DNA from 3 places in the Bifidobacterium sp. UTCIF-1 genome. Region 2 is predicted to be linked to each of the others. Evidence: riboswitches for the same ligand, from Rfam matches in the RefSeq annotation. Region 2 holds a riboswitch; each other region holds the start of a gene.
The links. Region 2 has a riboswitch for thiamine pyrophosphate ahead of BW09_RS09780 (hydroxyethylthiazole kinase). Riboswitches for the same ligand answer to the same signal wherever they lie in the genome.
Positions count from the first base shown of each region.

Region 1: it holds a riboswitch for thiamine pyrophosphate, as region 2 does, so the genes downstream of both, BW09_RS07015 (solute carrier family 23 protein) here and BW09_RS09780 (hydroxyethylthiazole kinase) in region 2, are expected to answer to the same signal.
Region 3: it holds a riboswitch for thiamine pyrophosphate, as region 2 does, so the genes downstream of both, thiS (sulfur carrier protein ThiS) here and BW09_RS09780 (hydroxyethylthiazole kinase) in region 2, are expected to answer to the same signal.

Region 1 is NZ_JFAG01000013.1:34,270-39,599, reverse strand. Features, by position in the region: gene BW09_RS07025 (bacterial Ig-like domain-containing protein) at 1-144, shown strand, start outside; partial or broken gene BW09_RS07020 (DUF4143 domain-containing protein) at 353-835, opposite strand; TPP riboswitch at 1,073-1,169, shown strand; partial or broken gene BW09_RS07015 (solute carrier family 23 protein) at 1,218-2,552, shown strand; gene BW09_RS07010 (CoF synthetase) at 2,768-3,910, shown strand; gene BW09_RS07005 (acyl-CoA reductase) at 3,894-5,330, shown strand, end outside.
Region 2 is NZ_JFAG01000025.1:14,445-19,774, reverse strand. Features, by position in the region: gene thiC (phosphomethylpyrimidine synthase ThiC) at 1-1,611, opposite strand, end outside; gene BW09_RS09780 (hydroxyethylthiazole kinase) at 1,804-2,739, opposite strand; TPP riboswitch at 2,731-2,836, opposite strand; gene BW09_RS09775 (HAMP domain-containing sensor histidine kinase) at 2,844-4,313, opposite strand; gene BW09_RS09770 (response regulator transcription factor) at 4,310-5,008, opposite strand; gene BW09_RS09765 (hypothetical protein) at 5,087-5,330, opposite strand, start outside.
Region 3 is NZ_JFAG01000001.1:79,007-84,336, forward strand. Features, by position in the region: gene BW09_RS00335 (IS110 family transposase) at 1-1,182, shown strand, start outside; partial or broken gene BW09_RS00340 (thiazole synthase) at 1,190-1,573, opposite strand; gene thiS (sulfur carrier protein ThiS) at 1,656-1,850, opposite strand; TPP riboswitch at 2,037-2,138, opposite strand; gene argH (argininosuccinate lyase) at 2,218-3,699, opposite strand; gene BW09_RS00355 (DEAD/DEAH box helicase family protein) at 3,816-5,330, opposite strand, start outside.

The sequences.
Region 1 (5,330 bases), on a different contig from region 2:
GACAAGAACAACAACAAGTCGGACGGCAAGGGTGACGGCAATCTGGTGAATACCGGTTCCGCTGTCGCCGGCGTGGCTGTCGCGATGCTGCTGCTGGCAGTGGCGGGCATCGCGCTGGCCGCCGTGCGCCGCAGTCGCCGGTAGCCGGTAGTCAGCACTCGGCAGTCGATTATCGATAATCGACTACCGAGTGTTCCCGGCAAACGTACGGCTGACAGCCGACCGGCTCGGTGCCGTACGGCACCATATTGCAGGTGCTATGTATGAGGCCGCCGTCCCTTTCCTTCAGGGACGGCGGCCTCGTCGTGTCATCTGGCTGATGCGCGTGTGCCGTTGGCGCCGGTGCGGCGTGTCATGGCCGCAATGTGGTGATGGGCGCGACGATTACTCCGTCCGGACGCGTGAAGCTGTAGGCTCCGGTACCGGTGAGCACCATGAGGAAGCTGGGCTCGGACATCTTGGAGGTATCCAGTCTTCCGGCCAGCTTCAACAGGTTCGAGGCACCCTCGTTGGTTAGTTTGTCTCCTCCGAGTTTGACCTCGATGAGACCATACCGTCCGTCACGCAAATGGACCACGGCATCGCATTCCAAACCGGTCTTGTCACGATAGTGGAACACCTGTCCGCCCAATGCGTCCGCATAGACGCGAAGATCGCGGATGCACATTCCTTCAAACAGTAGGCCGAAGGTCTCCAAGTCACGTAAAATGCCCTGAGGATTCACACCAAGGGCAGCCGCAGCGATGGACGGATCGACGAAATGCCGCGTATCCGCCGATCGAATGGCGGTTTTCGAACGAAGATTCGGATTCCATGCGGGCATGTCCTCGATGACATCCCGAAAGGCTCCATTTCCTTATTTGGACCGTTTTCGTTTCCTTGTTTGGCTGACGGATTTGTAACAGAATTCGTTACACTTCCGTCAGTTACACTTCCGTCAGCCGAGGTGGCAACCCGGCAACCCCGGCAACCCCGGCAACCCCGTCAATCGACATGACAAACCCGGCAATCTGGCCCGGCGCGGGATTTTCCTTGACTCGCAGCCGCTGTGTTTGCTACGGTGACCTCGAAACCGATTCGTAAGGGGCGCCTCTGGCTGAGACGGCATTCGCCGAACCCTTCGAACCTGTGAGCTCATACTCGCGTAGGGACTACGACGGTTGGACGCTTCCGTTCGACTCGAGAGCCGTGTGCGCATTGAGGGAGGAAGCAAGAAAGTGTCAATACGCAAGGAACTGACCGCCCAAAACGTCCTGCTGGGCTTCCAGCATGTGTTCGTCTCCAACGTCTGGCTCGACCCGGTGTTCGTGGCGGGCGCCATCGGCCTGCCGATCGCGTTGTCGTCGAACATGATCAACGCCATCTTCATCGTCTCCGGTCTGGTCACGCTGATTCAGGCCACCCGACTGGTGCGCCTGCCCGTGGTGCAGGGCCCGTCCGCCGCGTTCGACGCGCTGATGATCGCGGCCGGTACCGCCGGCATGCTGGGCGCGGCCAGCTCGTCCATCCTCATCGCCTCGCTGGTGTTCCTGGTACTGTGCCTGACCGGCGTCATCGAACGGATGCGGTTCCTGTTCTCCCCGCTGATCTCGGGTGTGGTCATCTTCATGGTGGGCGTATCCCTGTCCGGGTTCACGCTGAGCGAGTTCCTCGGCGGCGCTCCCGGCGACAAGACGTTCGCCGACCCCCGCATTCTCGCCGTGTCCATCCTGACCACGGCGATCGTGCTGGTGCTGTCCCTGCTTGGCAAGGGGCTGCTCAAATCGTTCTCCTTCCTGATCGCGCTCGTGGTGGGTACTGTGGTCGCCGCCGCGCTGGGCATGGTGGACTTCTCCCCTGTCGCATCAAAGGGCTGGCTTGGTCTGCCGACCTTCCTGCCTTACGGTCCGTTTACGTTCGATTGGAAGATTTTCGTACCGTTCTTCATCGCCTACATGGTCGCCGTGATGGAGGCGCTGGGCGTGTATCAGGCGGCTTCCGAGATTCAGGGCACCCCGCTTGAGCGCAAACAGGTGCGCTACGGCCTGGCCGGCGAGGCGGCCGGTTCCGCCATCTCCTCGCTCATCGGCGGCTTCACGACCACCGCGTACCCGCAGAACGTGGGTCTGCTGAACCTGACCGGTGAAGGCAAGCTGCGCACGCGCACGCCTGTGGTCATCGCCGCAGTGCTACTGCTGATCCTCGGCTTCGTGCCGAAGGCCGGCGCCCTGCTGTCCGTCATCCCCTCGGCGGTCGTCGGCGGCATCTTCCTGCCCGCTGCCGCCAGCCTGATCGTGACGGGCATCCGCACGCTGCGCAAGGTCGCCGACGACGAACGCCGTCAGATGGTGATCGGCATGTCCCTGCTACTCGGCATCGCGTTGCCGAAGGCGCTCGCCGGGCTGACCGGTGGCGCGAGCGTGTTCTTCGGCAACAACATCATGGTCGGCGTATTCTGCGCAATCATCCTCAACGCGCTGTTCGTGGCGCTGCCGGATCTGGTGGCTCGGCATCGCGCGCCGGGTGCCGCTGAACCGGTCGCGAACGTTGCGAATGCTTCCGCGAATGTAGCGGAGGCTACTGCGAACGGTGCAGAGGCTGCTGCGAACGTAGCGGATGCTGCTGCGAACGGTGCTGAGGCCACTGTGAACGTAGCGAAGGCTACTGCAGTCGCGCCATCCACAAATGTTGTGGATAACTCGAACGTCGCCAAGCGGGACTGAGTTCAGCGAACAATAATGCATATCAGGATTCAGACTATTCAGCGGAATCGGAGGGGAGCAGATCAATGACTGCAATGACTGGCGGGACCGATGTGAAGGCCGACGCGGGCCGTATCAAACAGGAGATTCTCGATTTCATCCACACCTACGGCTGCGAGCAGGCACCGGACGAGGCGTTCGACGACTTGGCCCGCGACGTGTTCACATACCAGTACACGTATGACTTGCCGTATCGCCGGTATTGCGCGGCAAAGCGCATCACGCCCGCCTCGTTGCGCGACTGGCGGGAGATTCCGCCGATGCCAGTGGACGGATTCAAGCACCTCACCCTGTCCACCCTCCCCACCGACCAGTGCGAAGCGGTGTTCATGACCAGCGGCACCACGCACGGCGGGGCGATGCGTGGCCGCAACTTCCACCCGGACCTGGAAGTGTGGGATGAGTCGATGATCGTGCCGTTCCGCCATTTCATCATGCCGGACCGCGAACGCATCCGCATCGCCGTGATCTCCCCCGCGTGGGACATGAACCAGAACTCGTCGCTCTCCCGCTACCTCACCAAGGCCGTGGAACAATGCGGCAGCGAGGGCAGCGGCATCTACTTCGACGAGCACGGACTCAAATTCGACGGCATCATCGACTTCCTGAACCGCGCAGTGGCCGACAACGAGCCGGTCATGCTGATGGGCGTTTCGTCGTCCTACCTGTATCTGCTCGACTACCTGCACGAGCACGACCTGACGTTCGCCTTGGCCGCCGACAGCCGCCTGTTCGATACCGGCGGATTCAAGAGCACCAAGCGCGACATCACCGAAGACCAGATGCTCGCCGAACTGGAGCAGACGTTGGGCGTGCCGCGCCACCATTGCGTCAACATGTACGGCATGACCGAGCTCAGCTCCCAGATCTACGACCAGAACATCCTGTCCTGGTACACGGACGGCACCAGCAATTATCTCAAGGCGAACCCCGCATGGGTGCGCACGGTGTTCCTGGATCCGAACACGCTGACGCCCGTCAAGGACGGCGAGACCGGCGTAATCGCCCACTACGACCTGGCCAACTGGAACTCCTGCATCGGCATCCTGACCGAGGACCTTGGCCACCGCACGCCGGACGGATTCCTGCTGCAGGGCAGGGCGAAGGGTGCCGAGGCCCGCGGATGCTCGATTGCGGTGGACGAGGTCATCAGTGCCAACCGCGGGTGAGGCTATGGGCGGCTACTCTATAGGTGATTCCGCTGTCGGCGGCTCTGTTATGGGTGATTCCGCGCTGGGCGTGAACGGTCGTGCGGATGCAATCCGTGCGGATGCATCCCAATCATCCCCGTTATCCTCGCCCGTTACCATCGATGTTTTTCATCTGCCCTCAGGCGTGGAACCCGCGGAATATGCGACCTATGACGTCACCACGGCGGCCGGCGTTCGGCAGTTGCGCTATCCCATGCTCAACGGTTCGGATATCACAGCCCTCGCGCGGCAGCTGACCGAGGCGCGCGCCCGCCGATTGGCCGCGATGAGCGTCAACGACATCCTCGACGTGCTTGCGCGCGCCGCCGAGCTGTGGACCGATCCCGATTTCAAGCTGCGGCGTCAGGCCGAGCTTCTCATCCCCGCGATCACCGGCTACCAGCCCGACATGGTGCGCATCGAACTGAAACGGTACATGCGACAGTTCCGTCGCCGCGAACTGCTGCGGTTCCTCGACGCCGAAATCGGACAGCCGGCCATGCTCGACGGATTCCGGCCCAACAAGGCGGGCGGCTATTCCCGGTATGTCGGCCCGCGCCTCACGTATCAGGTGTTCTCCAGCAACGTGCCGGGCATCCCGGTGTGGAGCATGGTCATGACCCTGCTGGTCAAAGGCGCGATCCTCGGCAAATCCTCGTTCTCGGAACCGGTGATGCCCGCATTCTTCGCACGCAGCATCGCTATGATCGACCCGGAACTGGCCGACGCCATCGCCGTGGTGCCGTGGAAGGGCGGCTCGCAGGAGCTGGAGGACCCCGCCATCGACGCCGCCGACGCCGTCATCGTCTACGGCTCGTCGACCACCACCAAGCTGATCGCCGGTAAGGTCGCGGGCGCCAAGCCCTGCCTGGGGTACGGGGCTAAGATCGGTCTGGCGTTCATCGGGCGCGAGGCGCTGCGGCCGGATACGTATGCCGACACCGTGCATCGCGCGGCCATAGATATCGCCACCTACGACCAACAGAGCTGTCTGGCCCCGCAGACCATATTCGTCGAGACCGGTGGAGCGCTTGCCCCGCGCGAAGTCGCCCAGCTGCTGGGCGGTGAGCTGGAGGGTCAGCAGTGCAAATACCCGCGTGCGGTGCTAAGCGACGCTGAGAACATGGCCATCCAGCGGGCGCGCACCGATACTGAGATGCAGGCGCTGATGGGCGGTTCGGATGCGGTGATAGCCAGTAGGGACGGCACGGCATGGACGGTGCTGTATCGCGAACTTGAGTCTGATGCGGGCGTTGCGGGCGCTGGCTTGGCTGCGGCTGCCGAGACGGGGCTGGGTGCCGCCGAGACGCTTACGTCGTTGATGTCCCCGCTGAACCGGACCATCAACGTGGTGGCGGTACCTGATCTGATGGATGCCGTCGGACAGCTGGCCAATTGC
Region 2 (5,330 bases):
CACGGGGGAGTTGCGAAGGATCCACTCGCGGGTGGTGTGGATGTCGTTGCCGGTGGAGAGGTCCATCACGGTGTCGGCGCCCCACTTGGTGGCCCAGGTGAGCTTCTCCACCTCCTCGTCGATGGACGAGGTGACGGCCGAGTTGCCCATGTTGGCGTTGAGCTTGGTGAGGAAGGCGGATCCGATGATCATCGGCTCGGCTTCCGGGTGGTTGATGTTGCATGGCATGACCGCACGGCCGGCCGCCAGCTCGGAACGCACGAGCTCCACATTGCAGTTCTCGCGCTCGGCCACATACTTCATTTCAGGGGTTATGATGCCGTGGCGGGCATACCACATCTGGGTCACCGGGTGGTCCTTGGCGCGCATCGGCTGGTGCGTGCGGCCACGCCATTCCTTCGTGGCGCGGCCACGCTTGATGGCGCGCTTGCCGTCGTCCTCGAGGTTGCGGCGGCGGCCCTCGTATTCCTCGACGTCGCCGCGGTCCTTGATCCAGTCGAGGCGCAGGGGCTTCAGGCCCTCCTTCGGGTCGCACTTGGGGCCTTCGGTGTTGTAGTCGATGAACGGCGGGTTCGGGCCAACGCCGGGGGTGTCGGACAGCTTGATCTCGGTGTACGGCACCTCGAGGTCGTAAGAGCCGAACTGGTTTTCGAAATGCACCGGCTTGGTCTTGCGGATGTGCGCCTTGTCGCGCTGCTTGGAGCCGCGGGCGGCGATGTCCACGCGCTGCTGCTTGGCGAGCTTCTGCGCGGCCTTGGCCTCCTTGGCGTTGGTGAACTTCTTCTCGGTGGCCTCGGCACCTGCCGGGGCGGTGCCCTCCTGCGCGGCCTGCGTGTCGGCGGCCGGGGTGTGAGTCACGATGCGCTTGGCGTAGCCGTGCCTCTTCTCGCCGCGCACGGCCTTCCAACCCTCGACCATCGCGCGGGTGGCGGCCTCCGGGTCATCGGCGCCGGCGATGGCGGAGACGGCGAACCAGCCGGCGGCCTTGGTACCCGCCAGCATGGCCATGTCGGCCGCGGTCACACCGCCACCCACGACCACTGGGAAGTCGCAGGCCGCGCAGATGGTGTTGATCTGCTTGTCGTCAAGCGTCTTGCCGGAACCGTCGTTGCCGCCGACCGAAGCCTCGGGCTTGGTCTTGGAGACGTGCAGCGGGCCGGCGCCGATGTAGTCGATGCAGCCATCGGGCAGCTCGTTGATGAGCTTGACGAGGCTTTCGGTCTCGGCGGAAAGACCCACGATCGCCTCGTCGCCGAGCAGGGCGCGGGCCTCGCGCGGCTCCATGTCGGTCTGGCCGATGTGCACGCCGTCCACCTTGATGCCCTTGCGGCGGGCCTGCCAGACCACATCAGCGCGGTCGTCGATTACGAAGGCCACGGAGTCGGACTTGTTGTTGTCCTCGATGATCTGCGCGATGTCCTGGGCCATGGCGGTCAGTTCTGAGGCGTCCGCCTTCTTGGCGCGCAGTTGGATGAAGGTCGCGCCGCCGCGCAGGGCCTGATCGACCACGTCGGTGAGCGGGCGGCCCTTGCAATCCTCAGGGCCGACTACGAAGTACGCGGACAGGTCGAACGAGTCGCGCATGGAGGCGTATGGGTATTCGTTGTTCATTTGGTGTTCCTTGGTGTTGGGTTAATTAAGGAAGTCTTGTTGTGTATCCGGGGAAGAATGGCGTTTCTCGGCTCCCTCTGATGAGGAAGTCTTGGGCGTTCCGCGATCTCACGTTTCTCGGCTCCCTCTGATGAGGGAGCTGTCTCGCGTAGCGAGACTGAGGGAGAGACAATAGGTACGAGACCACACGGTTCATTGCGCCACAATCGCCGATGCCGCCACCTGCTCGGGCGTGAGATTCCACAGCGCATCCAGCAGATGCACTTGGAACGAGCCCGGTCCGTCGGCCTTGGCCTCGGCGATCTCGCCAGCACGGTTGTACAGCAGGGTTGCCGCAAGGGCTGCGGTCAACGGCTCGGCGACGGCCAGATACGTGGCGGTCACACCGCCCAACGAGCAGCCGGCGCCGGTGATCTTGGACATCAGCGCGCTGCCTCCCGGCAAGCGGTAGACATGCTCGCCGTCGGTCACGAGGTCCACCGCGCCCGAGACGGCCACGGCCGCCTTGCCGGCGGGAGCCGAGGCGGCGAGGAACCGGGCCAGTCGCTTCGCCGGTTCGACGGCGGCGTCCACCTCATCCACCGATTCGACGCCGGCGGGACGGGTTTCCGGATTGTTGCCGTTGGCCTGATTCAGCCCCCACATGTCGGCCAGCGCGATGATTTCGGAGGCGTTGCCGCGCACGATGGTCGGCGGCGTGGCGCGGAAGGCGCGCAGGATTTCGGTGCGCGTCCGTCCGATGCCCGCCGCCACCGGGTCCAGTACCCACGGGTGGGCGGACTTGTGGAAGGCGCGCGCGATCTGCGGCAGCGCATCAGCATAGAAGGGCAGCAACGTGCCCACGTTGATGTAATCGGCACCGGAGATGGAGGCCGTGTCGATGACATCGTCCGGCAGGAAGCTCATGGCCGCCGTGCCGCCGGCTGCGAGCTGCGCGTTGGCCACCAGATTGATGGTCACGAAGTTCGTGAACGACTGCGCCAGCGGCGTCTTGGCCTTCACATCCCGTACTGCCTGCGCGATGTCGTGGCGCAGCGAGGCGAACTCGTCGTCATGGTCGTGTACATGTGCATCATTTACTACACCATGTGCGCCGGTGCAACATGATGGGTGCGAATCATCGCTCATATCACTGCTCCCTACGATGGTCTTAACCAACAGGTTCTAAGGGTCAGGCCGTGGCCATTCTCAACCCGTGTCGCCACGGGTTCCCCTGCATTACGTTGCCGACGTTATGCTCCAACATGGACATATTTGTTACAAAATCGCACAGAAACGGCGAATCTGCCCGCTTCAGGTCTGGCGAGTCGCAGCTCGGCATGGTATAAATCCGCGATCTCTTTGACGATGGACAGACCCAATCCGTTGCCGGGGCAGTTTTCCAATCGTGAGGCCGCGCCCCGGTGGAAGGGGACGAGCAAGTCGTTCAAGTCGCTGGAATCGGAGAGCAGGCCGGCATCGGGGAAATCACCGGGCTCGCTGGATTCACCGGATTCGCCGGAATCATGCGCGGCGTTGTCGCCGGTGATCCCATCGCTGACGGTCGTATCGCCGATGGTCTCGCCATCGGCACCCGTTTCTGTGCTGTTCTCCACCAACAGCTCCGCGTAGCCGTCCCCCGTGCTGCTGTCCGCAGTATCGCCACTCACCGTGCCGTCGTCCACTACGCCGCTCACCGTACGCACGATGACGGTGATATCCCCACATTCCACGTTATGCACCACCGCATTGCGCACGAGATTGCCGACCAGCAGCGTGAGCATCGTCTCGTCTGCCCGCACCCGCACCGACCGGTCGATGTCGGTGCGCACATTCAATCCACGAGCCTCGATCGCATCCCACGAGACGTCCAGCGCGTGTTCCGCCGCATCCCCGAGCGACGTTTCCGGCGGCTCCGCGTCGCCGTGATGCAACGCCATGTTCTGCACGCGCGACAGCGCCAACAGCCCCTCCACCAGATCGGCGGCGTTCCGGTCGGCGTCGAGCGCACGCCGCACCGCGGGCGCCACATCATCGGGGAAGCGGCCCTGACTCAGCGGCGCGTCCAGACTGGTCTCGATCACCGCGATCGGTGTGCGCAGCTCGTGCGACGCGTTCGCGATGAACTGCCGTTGCATGGCCGCCGCGCGCTCGATACGTTCCAGCATGGTGTTCACGTCCCCAGCCAGGTCGGTCACCTCGTCGGACCCCGCCAGCGTCACGCGCCCACCCGGTTCGGCAGGGTCGAGCCGCTGCATCTGCGCCCCCAGCGACGAGATGCGTCCGGCCAGCCGCCGCGAGATGAGCCACGCCATGATCATGGCCAGTATGGCGAACGCGGCGAACAGCGCCAGCGAGAACCACATGGCGCTCTGCATCAGGGGCTTGCGCATGTCCGCATCGCTGATCTCCATGATCGAGCCGGGCGTCATCGGCCCGCAGCCTACCGCGTGATCGGTGTAATAGCAGCCGGTGGTCGATACATAGAGCTCGCCGTTCTCGGGTGCAGGCAGCGTGGAGCCTTGTGCCACCTGATACAGCCGGTAGGATGACCGGTCGTAGATGCGACTGAAGAACATGGCCTGCAACGCCAGCGCGATTCCTAGGAACACCGCTACCAGCAGACCGATGGCCAGCGCGATCTTGCCTCGGAAGGTGCGGGGAACCAACCGCATACGCAGGCGGTGGCGCTCGCGATGCTCGTGACCGTGATGTTCGCTCATGGCAGCCGGTACCCTTTCCCGCGGGCCGATTCGATGGCCCCGCGTCCGCCGGCGTGCTCGATTTTCTGCCGCAGCGTGTAGATGACGGTTTTCGCTGCGCCCGTGCTGGCCGAACCGTTCGGCCAGACGGCGGCGATGAGCTCGTCGAGACCGACCCATCCGCCGTCCGCCTCGTCCAGATGCCACAGCACCGCGAATTCCTTGGCCGTCAGGTTCAGCGGGGTCTCATGCCAGTACGCGAGCCGACGTTCGCAATCGATCATGAGCGGGGAGGGTCCGGTTCCGGAGTCCGGACCGGGGCCGCCGCCGAAAGGCCCGCGATGGCGCGAATCGTGCCGCAGCAACGCGCGGATGCGGGCCGACAGCTCCCGGAAGGCGAACGGTTTGGTCAGATAGTCGTCCGCGCCGAGGTCCAGCCCCTCCACGCGGTCCTCGAGGCTGCTGGAGGCGGTGACCATGAGCACGCTCACGTCGATGCCCATCGAACGGATCGTCGTCATCACCGTGTCGCCGGACATGACGGGCAGATCGCGGTCGAGCAGCACCACGTCGATGTCCTCCCGGTGCGCGGCGAGCAACTCCAGCGCCTCGACGCCGGTCCCTGCCGTCCAAGTGCGGTACCCCTCATGCCGCAGCGCGTCGTCGAGCGAGGCGACCATGCCAGTGTTGTCCTCGACGATCAGTATCCCCGCCATCTCCCGCAGCCTCACGATCCGGTCATTCCCCGTGCCGGGTTCCCGCACTGATTGCCCCGATTGCCGATATGCCGACCTCTACCAGATGTACTCCACGGGGTCGTCGGTGCTGCTTGATGACCAGCCCTGCGCCGCCTTGCAGCCGTGCACGCGCGAGTCGTTGAAGTCGTAGCCGAGCTTGTCCTTTGCATCCGTAAAGCCCTCAGTCTGGAGCAGGGTCTGCCCGTCATTGAAGTCTTTGACCGTATAGCTCGCGGGCACCACACCTTCGCGTTTCATGCAGTCGACGACCGCCTCCTCCACATTCGCATAGAGATTCGGG
Region 3 (5,330 bases), on a different contig from region 2:
ATTTCCACCGAAACGTTCGAGACCAGCCCGGACGGATACGGACGCCTGATCGACGCCCTCGGCAAGCCCTCACGCTGTGCCGGAATTGGCGTGGAGGGCACGAACTCGTTCGGCGCGGCGCTGGCCAGACGGCTCTCGGCCGGAGGGTTCCCCGTATACGAGGTGCTCAGGCCGAACCGCGGCGTGCGACGCAAGGACGGGAAATCCGATCCCATCGACGCGATCGCCGCCGCGCGCGGCGTGCTCGCCGGCGAAGCGACGAGCCTGCCGAAAAGCTCGGACGGCTGGGTCGAGGCGCTACGGCACCTGAACGCGGAACGCTCCCAGCTGGTCGCGGCGATGACCATGCTGGCCAACTCCACCGGAGGCCTGCTGGTCACCGCCCCCGAACCGGTCAGGGAACGATACCGGGGGCTGCGCACCGAGACCCGCATGAACCACCTTGCCTCATGCCGGCCGTCAGGAGGCCTCGTCGCACACAGCGTGCTCACCGCGCTCAAAAGCGCCGCCAAGGCGTGGAAAACACTCAAGGAGCAGGCCGACCTGCTCGAGGAACGCATGCGCCGCATCCTCGAGGCCAACGCGCGTCCCCTGCTCGACATCTACTGCGCCGGCACCATCACTGCGGCCACGATCGCCATCGTCGCCGGGGACAACCCCGAACGCATCCGCGACGAGGCTGCGTTCGCCAAACTCTGCGGCGCGTGCCCCATCCCCGCGTCCAGCGGCAAAACCAACCGCCACAGGCTCAACCGGGGCGGCAACAGGCAAGGCAACATGGCGCTGCACCGCATCGCCATCGTCAGACTCAGATACCACCAGCCAACCCGCGACTACGTGTCAAAGAAAACCAGGGAAGGCAAAAGCAAACTCGAAATCATCCGCTGCCTCAAACGCTACATCGCCCGCGAAGCGTACAAGGCGCTTCTCGCCATACGCAACGGCAACGCAGGACAACGAGAAACACCGCGGGAACGCGGCGCGCGACTACGCCGTCTGCGCACGAGCCACGGCATCACGCAGCAACAGGTCGGCGAGGCATTGGCCGTACCCTCCAGCAGAATCAGCGAAATCGAACGCGGGACCCGCAACCTGCCCGAACTCGAACAACGCGCCACCCAATGGATACACTCCATCACCACCCCGACGACACAACACTCTCAACCATTTGACAATAAATAGGAGCATCGAAATCGGTGTGGCACACCTCTCGTGCGAGACGCGCGATGCGCACGGCCTCCTCGGCGTTGCGCGCGCCGGAGGTGTTCGGCAGCAGTGTGATGCCTTCGGGGATGTAGTCGAGCACGCTGTTCTCGGTGGTCTGGGCACGGCGCAATGCCATGGTGACGATCTGCGTGCCGGCGTGCTCGACGGTGGCCTTGATGAGGTTCAGGTCGTAACGACCGGAGCCCAGAATGAACCGGGACTCGAATTCATGGCCGCCGAGATTGAGAGGTTTGTCTTCGACCGGCAGCATCGGCGCTGCGGTGCCGACCGGATTGACGACCTTGGGCTGCGGCGGCAACGGCGTAGCTTCGACGGATGCTTCGGTGACCGGATTGATATTGCTCATGATGTTCCCTTCATTGGATTGATGATGTTTCCGGCTCTCCTTGTCACTGGAGGCCAATGGAGCCGACGGGTGAAGCGCGAAGTCAGCCACCCTGCACGAACTGCACGATCTCCATGACGCATTGGTCGTCGAGCATGGTTCCGGCACGTTTCTCGCGTGGGATAATCTCGCCATTGAGTTCGATGGCCACACGCTCGGCGCGGAATCCATGCGTTTCGAGATAGTCGGCCACACTGACCGGCTGCTCGAGCTTGACCTGCTCTCCGTTGACCTGCATTGCGGTCCCCTTTCCGAATACTAAAAAAGGGCGCACGAAACGAACCGTACCGTAAGTGGTGCGCCCATTCATGAACCCTGTCATGCGACCGCCAGCCTGTTTTTCGGCGCATTGGCTACGCCAACAAACAGCCTGTACGGCTTAGTTGTGTTCACGGAAACTGAAGACTGCTACGGGCAACTTGGCAAACCGCTCAACAACGATTCCTTACGGCGGCATGACCCGCGTCAAGTTCCCCGGTCGAAGCTGGCGCTTCCTCTCAGCCTTTCGGCTCCCGTTCGTTACAGTTGCCCAGTGTAGAGACCCTCTGTGACATATGGACAAATGAAAAAGCTCCCCTCTCGCGCGAGGGGGAGCCGTATGGCACTCAGAACGTGCCGGGCGCCTTGTAGGCGGAGCCGTCCGACGTGGAAGCCGGGAAGAGCTTGAGCTCCTCGACCTGCGCCTTGGCATCGGCGATCTGCTCGCGCACGCGACCGTAGGCGGTGCCTCCCTTGCCGTTGCGGGAGTCCACAGAACCGTGGCTGGAGAGCACCTGACGCACGCCCGGGGCCTTATCGGCAGGCAGGAATGCGGCGAAGGTGTCGATGAAGTCCTCGTCGGTCAGGTCCCAGAGCTCCTGGCCGCGACCTTCGGCGATCTTGACGCATGCGCCGGAGAGCTCGTGGGCATGGCGGAACGGCACGCCGTTCTTGACCAGCCATTCGGCGATGTCGGTGGCCAGTGCGAAGCCGGTGGGAGCCTCGGCTTCAAGACGGTCGGCGTCAAAGCGCATGGTGCGAACCATACCGGTGAAGGCGGGCAGCAGCACCTCCAGCGTGTCGACCTGATCGAACACGGCTTCCTTGTCTTCCTGCAGGTCGCGCGCGTATGCGGTCGGCAGGCCCTTCAACGTGGCCAGCAGACCGGTGAGATCGCCGATGAGACGGCCGGACTTGCCGCGGGCCAGCTCGGCGATGTCCGGGTTCTTCTTCTGCGGCATGATGGAGGAGCCTGTGGAATAGGCGTCATCAAGGCGCACGAACGCGAATTCCTGCGTGTTCCAGATGATGATCTCCTCAGAGAGACGGGAGATGTCCACGCCGGTCATGGCGGCGACGAACGCGAATTCGGCCACGAGGTCGCGCGCGGCAGTGCCGTCGATGGAGTTGTCGGTCACGCGGGAGAATCCGAGCTCGCGGGCTACGGCCTCCGGGTCGAGGCCAAGCGTGTTGCCGGCGAGCGCGCCGGAGCCGTACGGGGAGGCGTTGATGCGCTTGTCCCAGTCGATGAGGCGCTGCACGTCGCGGATGAGAGGCCAGGCGTGGGCCATGAGCTGGTGGGCCAGCAGCACCGGCTGGGCGTGCTGCATGTGGGTGCGTCCGGGCATCACGGTACGGCCGGCCTTTTCGCTCTGTTCGATGAGCGCGTTGACAAGGTCGAGCAGGAGCCCTGCGATCACGCGGGAGTGGCGGCGCAACCACATGCGGATCAGGCAGGCAATCTGATCGTTGCGTGAGCGTCCGGCGCGAAGCTTGCCGCCGAGCTCGTCACCGGCAATGTCGATCAGGCCGCGTTCGAGCGCGGTGGCCTCGTCCTCATCGTCTTCGATGGGTGCGAAGGAGCCGTCGTCCACCCGGCGCTGCAGGGTGTCGAGCGCATCTTCCATGCGCTGAAGCTCGTCAGCGGTCAGAAGTCCGGCGCGGCCGAGCGCGCGGGCGTGGGCTCGCGAGCCGGCGATGTCATCGTCCGCGAGGCGCCAGTCGAACTGGGTGGACTTGGACAGGCGGGCCAGCTCGGGCGAGGGGCCGGAGGTGAAGCGGCCGCCCCACAGGGCGAGGTGTTCGGACTGCTGGTTGGATTCGGTCATGCGTTACTCCTTCGCGTTCCTGCGCGTCATGCGATATCCCGGGGGGGGAATGCGCGTGCGTGCACGATGGCGCACTTTACATGCATTCATATGGTTTGCGACTGTCTGTCAGAGTATCAGCGTTGGGCTACATCACGCGGCGTATCGTCCGATTCCTCCTCGCCTTTCGCAATTCGCATCTTTTCAAGCGTTTCATCGACATCGAATCCACCTCCCAACACGAAACGCCTCAGCAGGTTTCGCACTGTCCGATTCGCTTTGGGCTGTGAAATAATCACACCCATCCATACTTCTAGCGTGGATTTCGATAACTTTTTGTCGATGGAGTCATACAAGGCATCAAGCCGTCCGAATTCGTTGATGTTCGCCTCAGTGATGAACTGGCCTATGAACTCCTCTACGAGAGAGCGCCGCACTCCGAAGTAGCCCACGAGCTTGTCTATCTGTCCGTCCTTCTCACGCCGCGCATAACGGGTGATGTAGCCACGCAATGTCATGCCGTCCTCGACGGTCACATCACCACGTTCCACGTCACGCAAGAACAGTTCCGCGAGTCGTTGTTCATCGGCCGAGAGCGTCGCGAACGAGCGGTGCAATTCCGTCGTCACCTTGGTCAATTCAGCGCTTTCTTCGCGCAACGCTTTGAGCCATTTGGTGAAGTTGGCATTCATGTAATCCGTGTCTATCAGCCCGGTATCGATGGCGGTCAGATACCCGTCCAGCTCATACGGAGCTTCGTCGTCATCCTTGCCGTCACCCGGCGCGTTGTCTCCTTCCGACTTGTCACCGAAGAGCTCCTTGTATCGTTGCGCCAGTATCAGATATGTGCGTTGGTCAAGCTCCGGGCGCACGTTCACTGAGTCGCCATTCTCATCCGTGAACTCGAATGATTCTTTGTTCCCGTCGAATCCTTGTACTTTCGCCGCTTCCAGGAATTGATTGAGCTCCACAAATTCCTTGGCGAACTTGCGCTTGGATTCCACCGACTCGGGCAGCTGCCGCAGGTCCGATTGCCCTGAATCGTTGAACACGCTTAGAATCTCCCGGTAACGCGCATTCATGGAGGCCACGTTCTGTGGCAGTTTTTGTACGAACAGGTCGAGTGGCCGGTCACCGGAATAAAGCCTGACCGCACGCGCGATGTTGTCGCGCATGGTATGGGGCTTGCGATAGTAACGAATCATTCCAAAGGGCTTGTCCGGTCCGAAGAGTCGATTGGTGCGGCTGAACGCCTGAATAATGCTTTTGCTTTCGTTTTCAATTACCTTATCGAGATACAGCGTGTTCACCCATTTCGAGTCGAAGCCGGTAAATCCGAAGTACAGAGCGTTCGGGAAGGATCGCCGGATGTCCTGCAGCATGTCGCCAAAGGTGGAGCGATGACATTCATCAGCGATGAAGACGATGCGCTTGCTTGCCATATTGTCCAATTCGGCTTGGGTAACGCCGCCTTCGCCAAGCTTGATGTTGCTCATTTTCTGGATTGAGGTGACGATAAGCGTGTCCTTTGGATCCGCGCTGGCAAGACGATGTCGCAGCACGCCGGTGTTCTCGGTGCCCTGCACATCATCCTCATTGTCCGCAAAACTGCGGTATTCCTTCAGTGATTGTGTCCCCAGTTCAATGCGATC